DNA from 4 places in the Shinella sp. AETb1-6 genome. Region 3 is predicted to be linked to each of the others. Evidence: predicted binding sites of a transcription regulator. Region 3 holds the regulator's gene; each other region holds the start of a gene.
What was found. Region 3 encodes LexA, which represses DNA repair genes until DNA is damaged. Its sites were predicted from a motif close to TGTTCNNNNTGTGTTCNG; they were not measured.
Positions count from the first base shown of each region.

Region 1: a site for LexA is predicted at 2,909-2,926, ahead of radA (DNA repair protein RadA). Genes of this name have one in related genera too.
Region 2: a site for LexA is predicted at 2,127-2,144, ahead of GR158_RS12410 (dehydrogenase). Genes of this name have one in related genera too.
Region 4: a site for LexA is predicted at 812-829, ahead of GR158_RS23985 (ImuA family protein). Genes of this name have one in related genera too.

Region 1 is NZ_WUMM01000017.1:30,627-35,271, reverse strand. It holds gene purF (amidophosphoribosyltransferase) at 1-534, opposite strand, end outside; gene GR158_RS22325 (CvpA family protein) at 725-1,327, opposite strand; gene radA (DNA repair protein RadA) at 1,469-2,872, opposite strand; gene alr (alanine racemase) at 2,975-4,144, opposite strand; gene GR158_RS22310 (hypothetical protein) at 4,247-4,645, shown strand, end outside.
Region 2 is NZ_WUMM01000006.1:106,459-111,103, forward strand. It holds gene GR158_RS12400 (hypothetical protein) at 46-249, opposite strand; gene GR158_RS12405 (SOS response-associated peptidase) at 500-1,156, opposite strand; gene GR158_RS25260 (hypothetical protein) at 1,530-1,856, opposite strand; gene GR158_RS12410 (dehydrogenase) at 1,846-2,052, opposite strand; tRNA gene GR158_RS12415 (tRNA-Pro) at 2,647-2,723, shown strand; gene GR158_RS12420 (GlsB/YeaQ/YmgE family stress response membrane protein) at 2,833-3,084, shown strand; gene GR158_RS12425 (glycosyltransferase family 4 protein) at 3,150-4,304, opposite strand; gene GR158_RS12430 (O-antigen ligase) at 4,304-4,645, opposite strand, start outside.
Region 3 is NZ_WUMM01000012.1:116,426-121,070, reverse strand. It holds gene GR158_RS19940 (ComEC/Rec2 family competence protein) at 1-2,502, shown strand, start outside; gene lexA (transcriptional repressor LexA) at 2,710-3,432, opposite strand; gene glp (gephyrin-like molybdotransferase Glp) at 3,526-4,645, opposite strand, start outside.
Region 4 is NZ_WUMM01000022.1:7,885-12,529, reverse strand. It holds gene GR158_RS23995 (hypothetical protein) at 1-315, shown strand, start outside; gene GR158_RS23990 (hypothetical protein) at 382-687, opposite strand; gene GR158_RS23985 (ImuA family protein) at 859-1,620, shown strand; gene GR158_RS23980 (DNA polymerase Y family protein) at 1,535-3,058, shown strand; gene GR158_RS23975 (error-prone DNA polymerase) at 3,055-4,645, shown strand, end outside.

The sequences.
Region 1 (4,645 bases), on a different contig from region 3:
GCCTTCCATCTGGCGGATCGCGTCGATGAAGCGGTCGGTCGTGTTGGTGTAGCGCGAGCGGGCGATGAGGTGGAGAACGACTTCGGTGTCCGAGGTCGACTGACAGATGGCGCCGCCGGCGATAAGCTGGCGGCGCAGCGTCAGGCCGTTGGTGAAGTTGCCGTTATGGGCGACGGCGATGCCGCCGACTTCCAGTTCCGCAAACAGCGGCTGCACGTTGCGCAGGGCCACTTCCCCCGTCGTGGAGTAGCGCGTGTGGCCGATCGCCATGTTGCCGGGCAGCTTCGCCAGCGTCACCGGATTGGTGTAATGGTCGCCGACGAGGCCCATATGCTTTTCGGTGTGGAACTGCGTGCCGTCGAAGGAGACGATACCCGCCGCCTCCTGGCCGCGATGCTGGAGCGCATGCAGGCCGAGCGCGGTCAGCGTCGCGGCATCGGGATGGCCCAGAATGCCGAACACGCCGCACTCCTCGTGAAGCGTATCGCCGTCGAGATCGTCGTCGTGGCGGCCGGGGAAGAGGAAATCGCTCATTGCTGCAAGCCTTTGCTCGGAACCTGGGAGGTTGCACGGGGGTCTTCACCACTCCGGCCATGCCCCATATGGGTATGGCCTAAAGCATTTGCCACCGAGGCCCGGGAGCATCAGTGGCGGTTCTTCATCCTAACAAAAAACGGGGAGCCTGCCTTCGTCAATTTTCGCGAGTGGCGGCTCCCCTGATGTCTTATCCGTTCGTCGCGGGCGTCTCTTCGGCAGGCGCCTGGTTGGTCCCACCGGCCGCGCCGTCCGGCTCCTCCGTGGCGCCGTCGGTCTGCTTGCCGCGCAGGCGGTCGATGATCGTCGCGTCGGCATCTTCCGGCAGCAGCGCGATGAGGCGCGAACCGAGATTGTCGAGCAGCGGCTTGGATTTGGCGGTGGTGACCCAGGACGGCTGCTGCTGCGGCGCCACCAGCCAGTTGAAGAACAGCATGGCGACGACAACGAGCAGGATGCCGCGTGCGGCGCCGAACAGGAAGCCGAGGGTGCGGTCGAGCGCGCCGATGCGGCTGTCGATGATGAAGTCGGCGATGCGCATGGTGATGAAGGAGATCACGATGAGCGCGACGAGGAAGACGGCGGCGGCGGAGCCGACCATGGCGACCGTGTCGCTCGTCGTATAGTCCTTCGCATAGGGCAGAAGGACGGGATAGAGGAAATAGGCGGCAGCCGCGGCACCGACCCAGCTTGCGACGGAGAGAACCTCGCGCGAGAAGCCGCGCACCATCGCCAGCACGGCGGAGAACAGCGCAACGCCGATGACGATACCGTCGAGAATTGTGATGGGCATGTTCGTCCTACTCCAAACCCGAAATGTCGCCAGGCCCGCCCCGTGCGAAGCGCACATTAGCGGAAGGCGTCTTCGCCGTCCCGGTTCGGCACGCTTCAAACCCGTGTTTCCCACAGGGCATTGACCCGCTGCCGAAGGCCGTCAGACGTCCTCGTCTTCCCGCTTGAGGGCACTCTTCGATCCGGCGATGCGCGCCACCAGGTCCGGCAGGCCTTCGATCTCGCTCCAGCGGCTGCCGGTGCCCTTGGGCAGTTCGGCTGAACCCGCGGGCAGCAGGGCCTGCGAAAACCCCAGTTTTTCCGCCTCCTTGAGGCGCTGGGCGGTGTGCGCAACCGGACGAATGGCGCCCGACAGGCTGACTTCGCCGAAATAGACGCAATCGGCGGGAAGGGCAAGACCGGCAAGCGAGGAAACCAGCGCCGAGGCCACCGCAAGGTCCGCCGCCGGCTCGGAGATGCGGTAGCCGCCCGCCACATTGAGGTAAACGTCGTGTTGACCGAGCCGCACGCCGCAATGGGCCTCCAGCACCGCGAGGATCATCGAAAGGCGCGCCGAATCCCAGCCGACGACGGCGCGACGCGGTGTGCCCAGCGATGTGGGCGCCACGAGCGCCTGCACCTCCACCAGCACGGGCCGCGTGCCCTCCATGCCCGCGAAGACCACCGCACCCGGCGCCTTCTCGTTGCGCTCGCCGAGGAAGAGTTCGGAGGGGTTGGAAACCTCGCGCAGGCCCTTGTCGGACATTTCGAACACGCCGATCTCGTCCGTCGGGCCGAAGCGGTTCTTCACGGTGCGCAGGATGCGGTAATGGTGCCCGCGGTCGCCCTCGAAATAGAGCACCGCGTCGACCATGTGTTCCACGACGCGCGGTCCCGCGATCTGGCCTTCCTTGGTGACATGGCCGACCAGCACCATGGCCGCGCCCGTCTGCTTGGCGAAGCGGATCATGGCCTGCACGCCGGTGCGCACCTGCGTTACCGTGCCGGGCGCGGCCTCCGCCGTATCGCTCCACAGCGTCTGGATCGAATCGATGATGACGAGGTCGGGGCGCTTGCCTTCGCCGATGGTGGCGAGAATATCCTCGACATTGGTCTCGGCGGCCAGCAGCACGTCGGTCTGGTGTGCCTGGAGGCGCTGCGCACGCAGCCTGACCTGCGCCACGGCCTCTTCGCCCGAGACATAGATGATGCGGTGGCCATGGCGGGAGAGGGCGGCGGCGGCCTGCATCAGCAGCGTCGACTTGCCGATGCCGGGATCGCCGCCGATCAGCACGGCCGAGCCGCGCACGAAGCCGCCGCCCGTGGCACGGTCGAGTTCGGCGATGCCGGTATGGATGCGCGGCGCTTCCTCGATCTCGCCGGAGAGCGCCGTCAGCGCGACGGGCCGGCCCTTCTTCGGCACCTTGCCGGGCCCCGAGCCGATGCCGCCCATCGGGTCTTCCTCGACCACGGTGTTCCACTCGCCGCAGCCCTCGCATTTTCCCACCCAGCGGGAATGCACGGTGCCGCAGTTCTGGCAGACGAATTGAGTGCGGCCTTTCGCCATCAGGACTTCTTCTCCGGTATCAGTTGCCCATGGCAATAGCACAAAACGGGAACAAGTCCAGTTCGCGGGTGAGCACAGAGTGCGCCGTCGTGGGAGGGCGACCTACTTCTTCACGGCCTCGTAGCGCCGTTCGTAGCGGTTGCCCAGGCTGGTGAGAAGTTCGTAGTCGACGGTGCCGGCGGCGCGCGCCACATCCTCGATCGGCATGGTCCTGCCGAAGAGTTCGATGAAGTCGCCCGGCCGCACGCTGCCGGCGGGCATGTCCGTCACGTCGAAATGCGTGAGGTCCATGGTCACGCGGCCGATGACCGGCACGGGGCGGCCATGCAGCATGCCGCTCGGGCCGGCAAGGCCGGTCCGGCGCAGCGGTATGCCGGCGCTGGAAAGGCTGCGCATATAGCCGTCCGCATAGCCGATGGCGGCGATGGCGACGCGCGTATCGCGGGCGCAGACCACGGCGGCGCCGTAGCCGACGCTTTCGCCGGCCTTCACGTCGCGCACCTGGAGAATGCGGGCCTCCGCCGTGACGACCGGTTTCATCGGGTTCGGCACGCCATTGACCGCAGCCCCGCCATAAAGCGCGATGCCGGGGCGGGTGAGGGTGAAGTGATAGTCCTCGCCGAGAAAGATGCCGGCGGAATTGGCAAGCGTCGCGTCGATATCGCCGAAGGCGGAAACGACGCTGCGGAAGCGCTGGAGCTGCTGTCGGTTGAGCGCGTGGGACGGCTCGTCGGCGCAGGCGAGGTGGCTCAGAAGCATGATCGGCGAGAAGCTCGCGGGACGCGCGATGTCGTCGGCCAGCGCCAGCGCATCCTCCACTCTCAGCCCCAGACGGCTCATGCCGGTATCGACATGCAGCACGCAGGGAATGTCCCCGCCGTCGGCGATCGCCGACATGAACACCACCAGCTGCTCCTCGGACACGATGACCGGCACGAGGTCAAATTCGAAGAACAGCCGCTCGGCGCCCGCCCACATGCCCGAAAGCACATAGATGCGCGCATCGGGCAGGGCAGTGCGGACCGCAGCCCCTTCGGCCGGTGTGGCGACGAAGAAATCGCGCGCGCCGGCCTGGTGGAAGGTTTTGGCGGCCGGCTCCAGCCCGATGCCATAGGCGTCGGCCTTCAGCACGGCGGCGGTGCGCGCCGCGCCCGAGCGGCGGGCCATGGCGCGCCAGTTGTCGGCAAGCGCGGAAAGGTCGATCGTCAGGCGGGCATGATCCTCGCCTGCGACGGGAAGCGTGGGGCGGCCGGAAGCTGGATGTTTGCTCATCGTGTGGAAATACAGCCTGTGGACTGTGGCGGCAATACGGTCGCAGCCCGCATTGCGGCGGCCCGGTGCCGGCCCTATGGTGCGGCGCGAACAGGAGCGACCATGGCGCGCATAAAACCATCGATCCTTGCCGCTACGACGGTGCTCCTGGCGCTGCCGGCCGTTGCGCAGGACGCCCCGACGGAAGCGGATATCCGCGACGCTCACGCGACGCTGCTCGGCCTTGCCCGAGACGATGGCAAGCCGCAGGAGGACGACAGCGCGGCGCTCTATTACTCCATCGTCGAAAACCCCGACGCGCCGCGCCTTGTCACCCGGCTGCAGGTGGGCGGCGTCCCGTGCCGCGCCCGCTTCATGTCCGCGCTGCAGTTTCCTGGCCAGTGGGCGACCGTGACATTCGGCATGGTGGACCTGCGCCGCGTCACCTCCGTCCTCGCCTATGCCTCGGCCGACGACATGATCGCCGGCGTCAAGCCGGTGCCGGTCGATTCGGAGAAGGCG
Region 2 (4,645 bases), on a different contig from region 3:
GATCGCGCGGCTCTTTTTCAAGGTGTCTGAACGTGACGGGATACCTTAAGCGGGCGATTTAGGCGTGTCCTCGGCTGGATCATCGCCCCACAAATCCGAGTTAGGATGCGCCGGCATTTTCGCCCTGTAGAGTCGTTCAAATTCTTCTTTTGTCTCCGCGGCGGTTTTGCCGTCGGAGAAATTTTTACGAACCAAGGCCATCGCCGCTTTGAACAGTTCCGTATCGGCATTGTCGTTTGCACTGGACATGACTGCCTCCATATGGATGTACCGCATATACCGACTATTTTATGGACGCGCAACTTCTGGTGGCGACAATTTGCACGGCTTTGGCGAGTACTTCGGTCGATCGGCGGTCATAGCCCAAGGTACGCCGTGAGCACGAACCACACTACCGCGGCATTGATGGCTGAGGCGGCAAACATCGCCCACATTGCTTGCGTCTTCCATGCGAGCAAGGCAACCACGACGCCCACGGCGGAAATGGCGTAGGCCATTGTCACAGGAAGCTCGGCTGCTCGAGTTCTACCGGCAGCAGGATAAGCCCGTCATCGGGGAGCGGCCGCTGCAAAGCCTTTGCTTCGTCCCATGGCGCTCGCATCCAGACATCGCGCTCTTCGTCGGTCGTGAGGATCACGGGCATTGCCTTGGGGTGGATCGGCTTCACGACGCTGTTTGCGTCTGTCGTGAGGAAGGCGAAAAGCTCATGCTCACCCGGCCTCGGGTTCTTCTGCGAGCCGCGCTCGCCGTTCCATGTCGTCCAGATGCCGGCGAAGAACGCCAGCGGCCGTTCCTCGTTGATGGCAAACCAGCGTTTGGTCTTCTTCGGCCTGGTGTCTTCCCACTCGCAGAACGTCGTCCACGGGACGAGACAGCGGCTGTTGGGCCCCAACCACCGGCGCCAGTGAGGCGACGTTGTGTTGCGAATGTTCGTTACGCCTCTTTCCGGCTTTCCCTGGCTTACGGCGAAGGGCTCGGGCATGCCCCATGTCAGCGCGACCAACTCCCGGCCATCTTTTCCCTCTCGGACAACGGGGGCGGGGGAATCGGGGAAGACATCCAGCGACGGCTCCAGGTTCCCGAGTCTGTCGTGCATCACTCGCGTGATTTCGCGGAGGGCTTCCTGGTTCGTGCGGACATTGTAGAGATTGCACATGCTACTCTCCTAGTAGGAGGCCGAACAGTCGGACGATCCCAACCACCACGCTCATTCCAGCGCATACCAGGAAGAGCAGCATAACGGCCCAGAACCCGATTTCGCGCAGCATAGGGTGCCTCCAGATGTCTGGAAGATAAAGCGGCAGTCTCAGGCCGGCAAGGCTCCTCCGGTGCGGGCCGATCCCGGCTCCTTGTACGGATAGTGAGCCCAGCACCACCAGCGTACGGGCTCGCCCCTGGAGCGGGCCAAGCCATAGCCGCCCCATTCATTGCAGCCGGGGTGCTCGCAATAATGCTCGTCGGGGGCGTGTGGGTGGGTGTCTGTCTGCTCGGTCGCCATATCGGCGGTGTATGTGAGTCTCGACATCGGGTCACCACCTCACGGGCTTATTGGCGAACTTCCCCTTATACCAGAAGTGCCATTTGTGGCCGCGGCCGCGCTCGCGTGGGTCAAACCACTCGCCGCCGAAGTGCTGCAAGAATGCCTCAGCATCCTCTCGTTTTGAAAAGCAATAGACCTGATACCATTCATCTTCCCATATAACGCTGTGACCGCGAGGGCAGAGGGATAGGTTGGCACAGAACGCGTCTATCACATCGCTTTGCTTGCCGGTGCCGAGCGAGTGCAAGCGTGCGATCTGGAAAGGCCAGTCACGGTCAACGCCTGCGGGGGTGAGTTCGCCCTTCCTATACGCCATCGGGCCGTTCTGCACTCGGATGCCAGCCCCGCGTGAAGCCGGCGCCCATCGCCAGGGTGGCAAGATCGAGCTGCCAGCGCAGATAGGCGCAGTCGGCAATCAGGGTGGCGATCGCCGCCCGCGCATCGCCGTCGTGCCAGGCGAGCGCTTCATCGATGGCGCATATAGTTTCGGGTCGCGTTTCGAGCGGGCGCACGTCGTCTTCTCCTGTGTCTATGCCACAGCAGGCATCATATTGGTGGGTTCAGAGTAGCGGCCGCATCGCCGGTTTGTTCTCAATATGTTCTAATCTGAACTTGAGTCAACAGGGCTTTGGGTTTTGATCGCCTAGCTAGGCAGCCTGTCCTTGTTTGACGCTGTGCTGCATATGGGCTGCCCCTTGCCACCGCATTTAGTGCACATGTATCGCCGGCCAATAGCCGGTTCGTGCGGAGGGAACTGCGTTAGGTCAAGCTCGACCTTTCGATTGCACGGGACGCAGTAAACGGTGACGTCCATACCCAGTGCTATCATTTCGGCCCAGGTACCATTTCCAGGCATGCGGCATCTCCTTCGAAGGGCCGCATCCCTCGTTCTTCATGTGTTCACGTTCCGCCCGAGCCGGTAAATGATCCTGAGGAAGGAAAGAGTCAATAAGCGCCGCCAGAACATATTCGGAACCTCTGGTGGGACTCCGGTGGGACTTTAGGTTCCCACCGCTGCATTTCCACGCCGTCTGTTCCTTTTTCGTGCCAATGTGCAAATTTCCGCTTGCATCCAAATGGCTGAGATAATAGGGGTTTGCTCGGTCCGGAATGTAGCGCAGCCCGGTAGCGCACTTGACTGGGGGTCAAGGGGTCGTGGGTTCGAATCCCGCCATTCCGACCAATTCTCCTTCTCCCGCAATCCTATTTTCACCGGAACTTTTGCCGGTTCTTCGCGTTATCGTGCCGCCGGCTCTTTTCGCCGGTGTCATTCGAGCGAGAGGGCAACGGACATGGAAGAAGCAGGCATCGGCTGGATTGCGGCCATCATCATCGGGGGTATTGCGGGCTGGCTCGCGGAACGGTTCATGAAGAGCGACATGGGCGTTCTCATGAACATCCTCCTGGGCATCGTCGGCGCGGCCTTGGCGAACCTTTTGCTCGGACTTATCGGCGTTTCGCTGGGCGGCTGGATCGGTTATCTGATCGCGGGCTTCATCGGCGCCTGCATTCTCATCGCGGTGGCGCGCGCTATCAGGCGATAGAGAAAACACGTTTCCCAAGGCCGTCTCTCCGTGAGGAGAGGCGGCCTTTTTCGTTTGCGCACACCTTACGCGACGAGGCTGCGGTAGATCGCTTCGGTCTCGTCGATCATGCGGTGCAGGGCGTAGTCGGCGCTGCGGGCCTCGGCGGCGGCGGTGTAGCGGGCGAGGCTGTCCGGGCTGGCGAGGTTCAGCATCGCGTCCGCCAGCCGCTCGGGGTCGTCTGTGTTTTCGATCAGCAGGCCGTTGTGCTTGTCCTTCAACACCATCGAGGCGCCGCCGACATCGGTCAGGACAAGCGGCTTGCCGGCGGCGGCGGCCTCCAGCATCACATAGGACATGGCTTCGTAACGGCTTGGCATGACGAGAACGTCGATCGCCGCCATCGCGTCGGGCCCGGTAAAGCGCGTCGTGAGGTGCATGCGCCCGGCATGGCTGCTGGCCTTGATCCGGCTGCGCGTCGCCTCCTGCGCCTCGCCCGTGCCGATCATCAGGAGATGCGCGCGCGACAGGTGACCTGCGAGGCGGTCGAAGGCTGCCACCAGCCGTTCCGGCGCCTTCTGATGACAGAGACGGCCGACGAAACCGTAGAGCAGCGCATCCGGGGGGATGCCGAGTTCCCTGCGCACGGCTGCGCGGGTATCGTCCGGCGGCGTCTCGACACCGTTGACGACGATGGTGAGTTTCTCACGCGGTATGCCGAGGCCGCGGGCATGCGCGTACTCGTCCTTCGAGACGCAGATCAGCCGGTCGGTCAGCAGGCGCGCGAGCATCGTCTCGATCAGGCCATAGACCCGGCGACCTGTCTTGCCGAGACCGGGATCCATGGTGCGGAAGGCATGCGGCGTGTAGACCCGCGGCACATGCCGTCCCGGCAGGCGCAGACGCGCGAGCGCGCCCGCCTTGGAGCTGTGGCCGTGAATGATATCGAAGGGGCCTGCCTGGCGCATGACGCCGGTCAGCTGACGCCAGGCGCCGAAATCGGCCGGGCCCGGCGACCGTTTCATCGGCACGACATGGATGCCGGCGAGGTCGAGCGCGGTGAGTTCGGCGACGAACCGCTCCTCCGCCCTCACCGGGGAGTAGACGGCATGCACGCTGTGGCCGCGCGCCTGCATGCCCCGGCACAGGTCGATGAAATGCCGGCCGGAGCCGCCGCCGCTGGGTTCCAGGATTTGCAGGAGGCGCAGGGGCCTTGGGTTCCTGATCGGGGCTGCGTTCATCAGGAGACAGCGCCCTTGACGCTGCGCAGGTTATGGCGCCGCTCGAGCGCAAAACAACCCCAGAGGATGCCGAGCAGCAGGTAGAAGTGCCTCCAGTGGTCGGTGTCGATGACGAAGCCGATCACGCTGTGGCCGACGATGGTGATGAGGGCGATCATCAGATAGGGCTGCCATGGCCGGTTGCGCAGCAGGTATTTGAAGCCGGCGCTGAGCGTCCAGGCGATGAGGGAGACATAGCAGAGGAAGCCGAGCCAGCCGTAGCTCGTCAGCGACTTCAGCCAGATATTGTGCTCGTCTTCCGGAAAGATCTTGCTGAACACCATGGGGCCGATGCCGAGCGG
Region 3 (4,645 bases):
GCAGAGCGGGAGCGGGCCGCGAAGGCCTATAAGTGGGATGTCCGGCCAGGCGATGGCGCGGTGCCCGCTGCGTTCGACGATGCTGCTGCGCCGGCCGGGAAAGCCGCATCGTGGTACAGCGAGGCTTTGGCCTGGCTCCGGACGCGCCGCGCCGCCGGTGAAAGCCTGTCGGAGGCGCTGGCCGAGGAGCGCAGCCACGGGCATTTCTTCCTGTTCGTGCCGGTCTTCCTGGGAATAGGTGCGGCTCTCTGGTTTGCCGCTAAGGCCGACCCACCAGTCTATGCCATGGTCCTGGGGGCCATCGCCGCCGCGGTACCCGCCTGGCGGCTTCGCCATCGCGAGGATCTGGGTGCGATCCTGGCGGGCGGCGCGTTCCTCGTTCCGATCGGCATGCTTCTCGCGGCGCTCGAAAGCGCACGGCTTGACACCGTCATTCTCGACACGCCCGTGACGACCATGATCGAGGGGCGGGTGCTGGCGCGCGAAAGCGGTGCGGGCAACGCGATCCGGTATCGCATCGCACTGGAAAAGACGCGCGAGCCGGTCCTGAAACGCGCGCCGCAGGTCGTCACGCTGCTGGCGCGAAGCCGTCACGATCCCATTGCCATCGGCCACGGCATATCCGGCCGGGCGCGTCTTGGGCCACCCTCGGGCCCCGCCCTGGCCGGCCTCAACGACTTCGCCTTTGACGCATACTTCGCCGGCACGGGCGCCGTCGGTTATTTCTACGGTGCGCCGGTCGCAATCGAGGCCGCTCCGGCCAGCTGGAGCGATCGCATATCGCAGCGGATCGCGATATGGCGAAACAACCTCACCGAGCATATCCGCGGACGCATCGGGGGCGACGCGGGTGCGATCGCCGCGGCACTGGTGACGGCGGAACAGCGGGCGATCAGCGAGGAGACGGTGGAGGCGCTCCGCCAGGCCGGGCTCGCTCACGTCCTGGCCATTTCCGGTCTCAACATGGTGCTCGCGGCCGGCACGTTCCTTGTCGGCGCGCGCATGCTGATGGCGCTCATACCGGGCTTTGCCGAACGCTTTCCCACCCGCAAGATTGCGGCGGGCGGTGCGCTCGTTATGGTGACGCTTTACATTCTCGTGTCGGGCGGCGCGATCTCGGCCGTCCGGTCCTGGATCATGATCTGCGTGATGTTGATCGCCGTGCTCTTCGGCCGCTCCGCCATCAGTATGCGCAACGTGGCGCTGTCGGCCATCATCATCCTCGCCGTCACGCCCTCCGCTATCACCAACCCCGGCTTTCAGATGTCCTACGCCGCAACGCTCGGCCTCGTCGCCGGTTATGCGGCGTGGCGCGAGCGGCCTGTGCGCAAGGAGGGCAAAGGCGGCGCGCTGCGCCTGACCGGCGGCGCGGCCGGGCGCTTCTTCGGCGGACTTCTGCTGTCATCGGCGATCGGAAGCCTATCGACGCTGATCTACTCCATCGGCCACTTTCACCGTGTGCCGGCCTACGGCCTTGCCGGCAACCTGCTTGCCATGCCGGCGATCAGCGCGATCGTCATGCCCTTCGGCCTCATCGCCGTCCTGCTCATGCCCTTCGGGCTGGATGCCGTTCCTTTTGCCATCATGGGCAAGGGCATCGAATGGATGATCGCGCTGGCGGTCTGGGTTTCGAGCTGGAAGGGCGGGGATATCGTCACGGGCCGTATCCCCATGTCCGCCTTCCTGCTGATCGGTGTCGGCGGCGGGCTTCTCTGTATCCTGCGCACGCGGCTGCGGCATGCCGGGACGGTTTTCATCGTCGCCGGTGCGCTGGTGGTCCTTTGGCCGTCTGCGCGCGGGAAGCCGGAATTGCTCATCTCCGAAGACGGTCGTCTGGTTGCGATCCTGCGCGGCGATGCGGTCGCCACGAACCGCGCCAAGCCGCCAGGTTTCATCTACGACCAGTGGCGCCGTGCCTTGCGGCTCGGCGACCTGACCAAGCCGGACATGCGAAAGACCGCCGGCCTGCTGCTGGCGGAACCGGCGACGAAGAAGGCTGCTGCCGAGACTGAGAGGAAACGACCGCGCCGCAAGGCGGACAGGAAGAAGGCGAAGGACGCGATGACGGAGGCTATCGCGGCGGCACGACAGGCGCAAACGTTCGTCTGCGAGGCGAAGGCCTTCTGTGCTGCCGTTTCCCCCAGCGGCTGGACGATCGTCACGCTTCAGGACACGGCCTTTCTGGGCACGGCCTGCGACACGGCCGATCTCGTCGTCGTACCCTTCGCCCTGCGGCTGGACAACTGCCGCTCGGGTGCGAGGCTTGTGACCGCGCGTCATCTGCGCCGAACGGGGGCTTTGGAAATCACGCCGCCGCTCGACGATCCCGCCGCAAGCCTCGGCGGCGCGACCAACATGCCGGCCGTGGAAACCGTGGTGCGCGCCTGGTCCCGGCACCGCACCTATGACTGGCGCAGCGATACATTCGAAACGGCAGCCGCAGCGCCGCCGGCAGAGATTGAAACCAACGAGGCCGATCGCTCGCCGCCGCAACTCCCGTGAAGCCAATCAAGCGGCAAGCTTCCCGGTTGGCAGCGATCGTAGAGGTTGGCAGCGATCTTAGAAAAGGCCGAATGACAGGAGGCAATCACAACCGCATAGCACCGGGCAAAGCGAGAGGAGCCTTAACCTGCCACGATCCATCATACCCGAACTGTGCGTTCCACACCCAATACGACGCTCACGACCCGCTATGCTGTCCAACGCCGCTCAGTGATACCGTCGTATAAGCCCGACGAGCTTCCCCTGAATCTTGACCCGGTCGGGGCCGAAGATCCGGGTCTCATAAGCCGGGTTCGCGGCTTCAAGTGCGATAGACGCGCCCTTGCGGCGGAAGCGCTTCAGCGTCGCCTCTTCGTCATCGACGAGAGCAACGATGATTTCACCGGGATTGGCGGTACTGGCATTGCGGATGATGACCGTGTCGCCATCGAGAATGCCGGCCTCGATCATCGAATCGCCCTTGACCTCCAGCGCATAGTGATCGCCGTTGCCGATCATTTCGGCCGGGACGGTGATCTCGTGCGTGTTGTTCTGGATGGCCGAGATCGGAACACCGGCGGCGATACGGCCCATGACCGGAACGGACACGGACGACGACATGGTCGGCTGCGGTGCGACGGGCTTGGATGGCGTTACGGCGGGGGGCTGCTTGCCGAGGCTGCCTTCGATGACCGACGGCGAAAATCCGCGACGCGGCTGGAGGCTGGGCGAATAGGCCTCCGGAAGCTTGATCACCTCGAGCGCGCGCGCCCGATTCGGCAGGCGGCGGATGAAGCCCCGTTCCTCGAGCGCCGTGATGAGGCGGTGGATGCCCGACTTCGAGGCAAGATCCAAGGCATCCTTCATCTCGTCAAAAGACGGAGGAATGCCGGATTCCTTCATACGCTCGTGAATGAACAGGAGCAGTTCCTGTTGTTTGCGCGTCAGCATGGCCTCTCCAGCGAGAATCGTGAAACAAATCCAGAACAGACACTATCCGTTCCACATGTGTTCCGCAAGGGCCTGCGGGCACAATAATGCCACTCAGGCCGCGGGTTCCCTGAGAACGAGGACGTCGCAGAGCGCGCCGGGTTCCTCTGCCGGCGCATGCGGCGGGCGGATCAGCAACCCCTCGGATTCGGCGAAGATCTTCATCATCGATGAATCCTGCTTCTCGAAGGGCGTGACCAAGAGACCGCCGTCCGGGCCGCGCTGAAGTCGCGCACGAATGTAATCCTGCCGGCGGTCGTTCTGCTTGAGCGGCACGGCGGCGGCGGCCTGGCGCATCCGGTTCATCGCGGGCAGGCGCGCGAGTTTGCGGACCAGCGGCTCCAGATAGAGATAGGAACAGACAAGGCTGGAAACGGGATTGCCGGGCAGGCCGATCACCTGGATATCGCCGAGGCGGCCGACCATCAGCGGCTTGCCCGGGCGCATGGCGATGCGCCAGAAATCGAGTGCCATGCCGGCCTCGCCGAGCACGGGCTGAACGAGATCGAAATCGCCGACGGATGCGCCACCGAGCGTCACCAACACGTCGATGTCCGTTTCCAGTCCCCGGCGCACGGCATCCAATATGGCCTGCTTGTCGTCTCTCACGATGCCCAGGTCTATCACCTCTGCGCCGGCTTCGCGCGCGATGGCCGCGACGCCGAAGCTGTTGGAGGCGATGATCTGGCTTGCACCGGGCGTTTCTCCCGGCGGCACGAGTTCGTCGCCCGTCGCAAGGATCGCGACCCGCGGGCGCGCATAGACGGACAGGTTTGGGTGGTTCATGGCTGCCGCAACGGTCAGCCGGCCGGCATCCAGCACCTGGCCGGCCTTCAGCACAACCTCGCCCGCTGTGAAATCCTGCCCCCGCGGGCGGATATGGCGGCCCTTGGGCGTGAGGAACGTCGTGCGGATGCGGCCGTCTTCCAGAAGCTCGGTGTCTTCCTGAAGGATGACCGTATCGGCGAAGGCCGGGAGCGGCGCGCCGGTGAAGATGCGCACCGCTTCCCCCGGGCCGGCCGTGCCGTCGAAAGCGTGACCGGCGGAGGACAGGCCGGCGACCCTGAGAACCGATCCGATCTCCGCGATGTCGGCATGGCGGACGGCATAACCGTCCATTGCCGAATTGTCGAAAGGCGGCTGGGTGAGGCGGGCGGCGACATCGTCGGCCAGC
Region 4 (4,645 bases), on a different contig from region 3:
AGCAATGACGTTCAATCCCAGATTTCCGCTCTTCGTGAAGAAATCGCAGCCCTCCAGAAGGATCTTGGGGAGCGTGGCGCCGAGGCTTACGAAGCGGTCCGTGAGCGTGCAGGCGAGGCTGTAGACGCTGCGCGCCCTGCCGTGCGTTCTGCCACCCGCTATGTGCGCAATGAAGGTGCTGCTGTTGCCCAGACCGCACGCGAGCATCCGGCTGCCGTTTCCACCGTGGTTCTGACGGCTGGACTTGCCGGCGTCCTTATCGGTTATCTGCTCGGCTCCTATGAAAGCGAGCCCCGCCGCCAGCGCTGGTTCTAAGAACAGCGATCGTCGATACGGAAAAGCCCGGCATTGCCGGGCTTTTTGGTGTGACTTGCGAAAAACTCAGCGGTGCCGCAGGCCGAACAGGTAACCGATGAAGGCCGCACCGGCGAGGGTGGCGAGGGGATTGGCCTGGATCGTCTGGCGTAGATCTTCACGCAGCGATTCCGCCTTGGCGACGGCAAGCTGACCGGTGCCTTCCGCGATCAGGCCGACCGATTCCTTCATGCGGCTGATTTCCGTCTTCAGGGCCTCGATCTGTGCGCTGATGTCCGCCTCGGCTGCAGCAGTGCGGGCTTCCTCTGAAATGCTGTCGATACCTTCAACGACGCCGAGCGTGCGCTTTCCGGTGCTCTTTTCGTCAGCCATGGATGTGTCTCCTGGATTGTTGGAATGGCGTGAGGGGAAACTTCCGCCGGGCAAGTTGGTTCCCACCGATGATTCAAACTGTGATCTTTCCCACCGGGAACGACGATTGACTCTTTCCGGAATTGAGAACAAATAAAGAACATGCCGTCCGAGCCAGGGAGTTTTGTATCGATGTCCTCCGCCGCCGCCCGCGCTGTCGTCGCCGGCCTGCGCGACCGCATCCGCCAGTTCGATGGCCGGGCGGTGCGCGACCGGGCGGTGCTGCCTTTCGGCGTGCCGGAGATCGATGAGCGGTTGCCTGGCGGCGGGCTTGCGCTTGCCAGCCTTCATGAAGTCTGCGGTGGCGGCAACGATGCCGTCCAGGGCACGGCCGCCATGCTCTTTGCCGCGGGTATCGCCGCGCGAACCCGGGGGCAGGTGCTCTGGTGCCTGACCCGGCCCGACCTGTTTGCGCCGGCGCTTGCCCAGGCGGGGCTTGCCCCGGGGCGCGTCCTTTACGTGGAAGCCGGTGACGAGAAGAGCCTGCTTCTCTGTTTCGAGGAGGGGCTGCGCCATGGCGGGCTTGGGGCTGTGGTAGCGGAAGTCGCGCGTCTGTCCATGACCGCGTCGCGCCGCCTGCAACTCGCGGCGGAGGCCGGTGGCACGCTCGGGCTTGCCGTGCGCCGCTTTCGCAGCCGTGCCGAGGCGGATGCCTTCACCTTGCCATCGGCCGCGGTGACGCGCTGGCGGGTTTCCGTGCGGCCATCCGTGCCGCTTCCGGTGTCCGGCGTCGGCCGGGCGCGATGGCTGCTGGAGCTTACCCGATGCCGCGCGGGCGAGGCGGCGGAATTCGAAGTGGAGGCATCCGATGCCGAGGGTCGTATCGCTTTTTCTCCCCGGCTGGCCGATCGACCGGCTGCGGCGGGCGCTTGGCGCGGAAGCGCCTCCGCCTGACAGCCGGCTTGTGCTTGTCGGTCGCGAGGGCACGCGCCGCGTCGTGACGGCGGTCAGCCGCCCGGCCGAGCAGGCTGGCCTGCGTGTCGGCATGCCGCTTACCAAGGCCCACGCGCTCCTGCCTGACATCCTCACCCTGCCGGCCGATCCTGCGGCCGATGCGGCAGCCCTCGAGCGGCTTTCGCTCTGGGCTCTTCAGCACTATGCCCCCATCGTCGCGCCCGATCCGCCGGATGGCCTCGTCATCGACACGACCGGCGCCGACCATCTGCACGGCGGAGAAGCGCTTATGCTGAGCGGCCTCGTCAATCGCCTCGGCGCTTCCGGCATTATCGCTCGCGCCGCGGTGGCCGATACATGGGGCGCAGCCTTTGCAGCAGCCCGCTTCCTTGCCGATCCGGTCCGTGTCATCCCTCCGGGAAGCGCCGTCGAAAGCGTTTCGCCGCTGCCGATCCACGGGCTGCGCATTCCCCCCGAGATCGTGGCGGGGCTGCATGTGCTCGGCTTTTCGACGATCGGCGACCTGCTCGCCGTGCCGCGCGCACCGCTGGTGCTGCGCTTCGGGCCTCTCCTTGGCCGCCGGCTGGACCAGCTGGAAGGGATTGTCCGCGAGCCCGTAGACCCGCTGCGCGACCCGGAGCGGATTGTCGCACGCAAAGGCTTCGGCGAGCCGATCGGTGCGCCCGAAACCATCGCGCGCTACACGACGGCGCTGGTCCAGGACCTTTGTCTGGCCCTGGAAAAGCGCGGCCTCGGCGCCCGCCGGCTCGACCTCATCTTTCACCGCGTCGACAATTCCCTGCAGGCGATCCGTATCGGAACGGCCCGTCCGGTACGCGATGAAAAACGCCTTGCCCGGCTGCTCTGCGACCGGATCGAGACCATCGAGCCCGGCTTTGGCATCGAGGTCATGGAGCTTTCCGCGACACTGGCCGAACCGCTTGTCCTGCAACAGGCGGCGACCTCGCTGATCGAGGAGGCGCCTGCCGATATTGCCGGCCTCGTCGATGTCATCGCCAACCGCATCGGCGCCGCCCGCCTTTACCGCATCGCCCCGGTCGAGAGCGATGTCCCGGAACGGTCCTTCCAGCGTGTCGCGCCGCTGGCGCCGGATGCCGGTGCGACATGGCAGGGGCAGTGGCCACGCCCGGCGCGTCTGCTGGCCCGCCCTGAACCCATAGAGGTGATGGCGCTCCTGCCGGACCATCCGCCGGCCTCCTTCACCTGGCGCGGCGTGCGGCGGCTGGTGAAGCGTGCCGATGGCCCCGAGCGCGTCTTCGGCGAATGGTGGAAGCGTGACGGCGAACGCGCGGCCGTGCGCGATTATTTCCAGGTCGAGGATGCCATGGGGGAACGCTTCTGGCTGTTTCGTTCCGGCGATGAGGTTCAGGCCGCGGGCGGCCTCGGCCGCTGGTTCCTGCACGGGATTTTCGCATGAACCCGCGCTACGCCGAGCTTCAGGTCACGTCCCATTTCTCGTTCCTGCGCGGGGCGAGCAGTTGCGCGGAATTGTTCGCCCAGGCCAGTGCGCTTGGTATCGAAGCCCTGGCCGTGGTGGACCGAAACAGTCTTGCCGGCATCGTCCAGGCGCATCGCGCGGTCAAGGAACTGCCGGCCGATGGAAACATGGTCCGTCTCGTCGTCGGCTGCCGGCTGGACCTTGTCGATGGTATGTCCCTGCTCGTCTATCCCACGGACCGGGAGGCCTATGCCCGGCTTTGCCGCCTGCTCACCATCGGCAAGAAGAGGGCCGGCAAGGGCAAGTGCCATCTCGACTGGCGCGACGTGGTAGCGTGGAGCGAGGGGCTTCTGGCCGTCCTCGTGCCTGACGAGGCCGATGAAACGGCCGGTTTTCATCTGCGCCGACTGACTGAGACCTTCCGCGGGCGCTGCTATCTGGCGCTGACCCTGCGCCGGCGGCCGAACGACCAGCTACGGCTCTGGCAGCTCTCCAATCTCGCCGCCCAGCATCGGGTTCCCACCGTCGTGACCAATGACGTGCTCTACCATGAGCCCGGCCGCCGCATGTTGCAGGACGTCGTCACCTGCATCCGCCACAATGTGGTCATCGACAATGCGGGTTTCCTGCGCGAGCGCCATGCCGACCGCTACCTCAAGCCGCCGGAGGAGATGCACCGGCTTTTCGCCCGTTACCCTGAGGCGCTCGGGCGTACGCTGGAGATCGTCAAGCGATGCGGTTTCTCGCTGGACGAGCTGCAATACCAGTATCCCGAGGAAAAAGAATACGCGCATTACACGCCGCAGGAGGCTTTGGAGAAATACACCTGGGAGGGGGCCGAGGAGCGTTATCCCCAGGGCGTGCCGCAGGAAGTGCGCGAGAAGCTGAACCACGAACTGGCCCTCATCGCGCGCATGAACTATGCGCCTTACTTCCTGACGGTGAACTCCATCGTCCGCCAGGCCCGCAAGATGGGCATTCTCTGCCAGGGCAGGGGATCTGCGGCCAACAGTGCGGTGTGCTACGTGTTGGGCATTACTTCTGTCGATGCCACGAACAACGGCCTGCTTTTCGAGCGCTTCGTTTCCGAACAACGCGGCGAGCCTCCTGACATCGACGTCGACTTCGAGCATGAGCGGCGAGAAGAGGTCATACAGTGGATTTACGAGACCTATGGCAGAAACCATGCGGCCCTCTGTGCCACGGTCATCCGTTATCGCTCGCGCGGTGCCATGCGGGATGTCGGGCGTGCGCTCGGCATGCCGGAAGATGTGCTTAAGGCGCTGTCTTCTCAAGTCTGGGGGTGGTCGAACGATATTCCTAAGGCGCAGATCGAGGATATCGGCTTCAATGTCGATGACCGGCGCATGCGTCTTCTTGTCGAGCTTGCGCGAGAACTGACGGGCGCGCCGCGCCATCTCTCCCAGCATCCAGGCGGTTTCGTACTGACGCAGGACAGGCTTGATGATCTCGTACCCATTGAGCCTGCCGCCATGGACGATCGCCAGGTGATCGAATGGGACAAGGACGATATCGAAAGCCTCAATTTCATGAAGGTGGATGTGT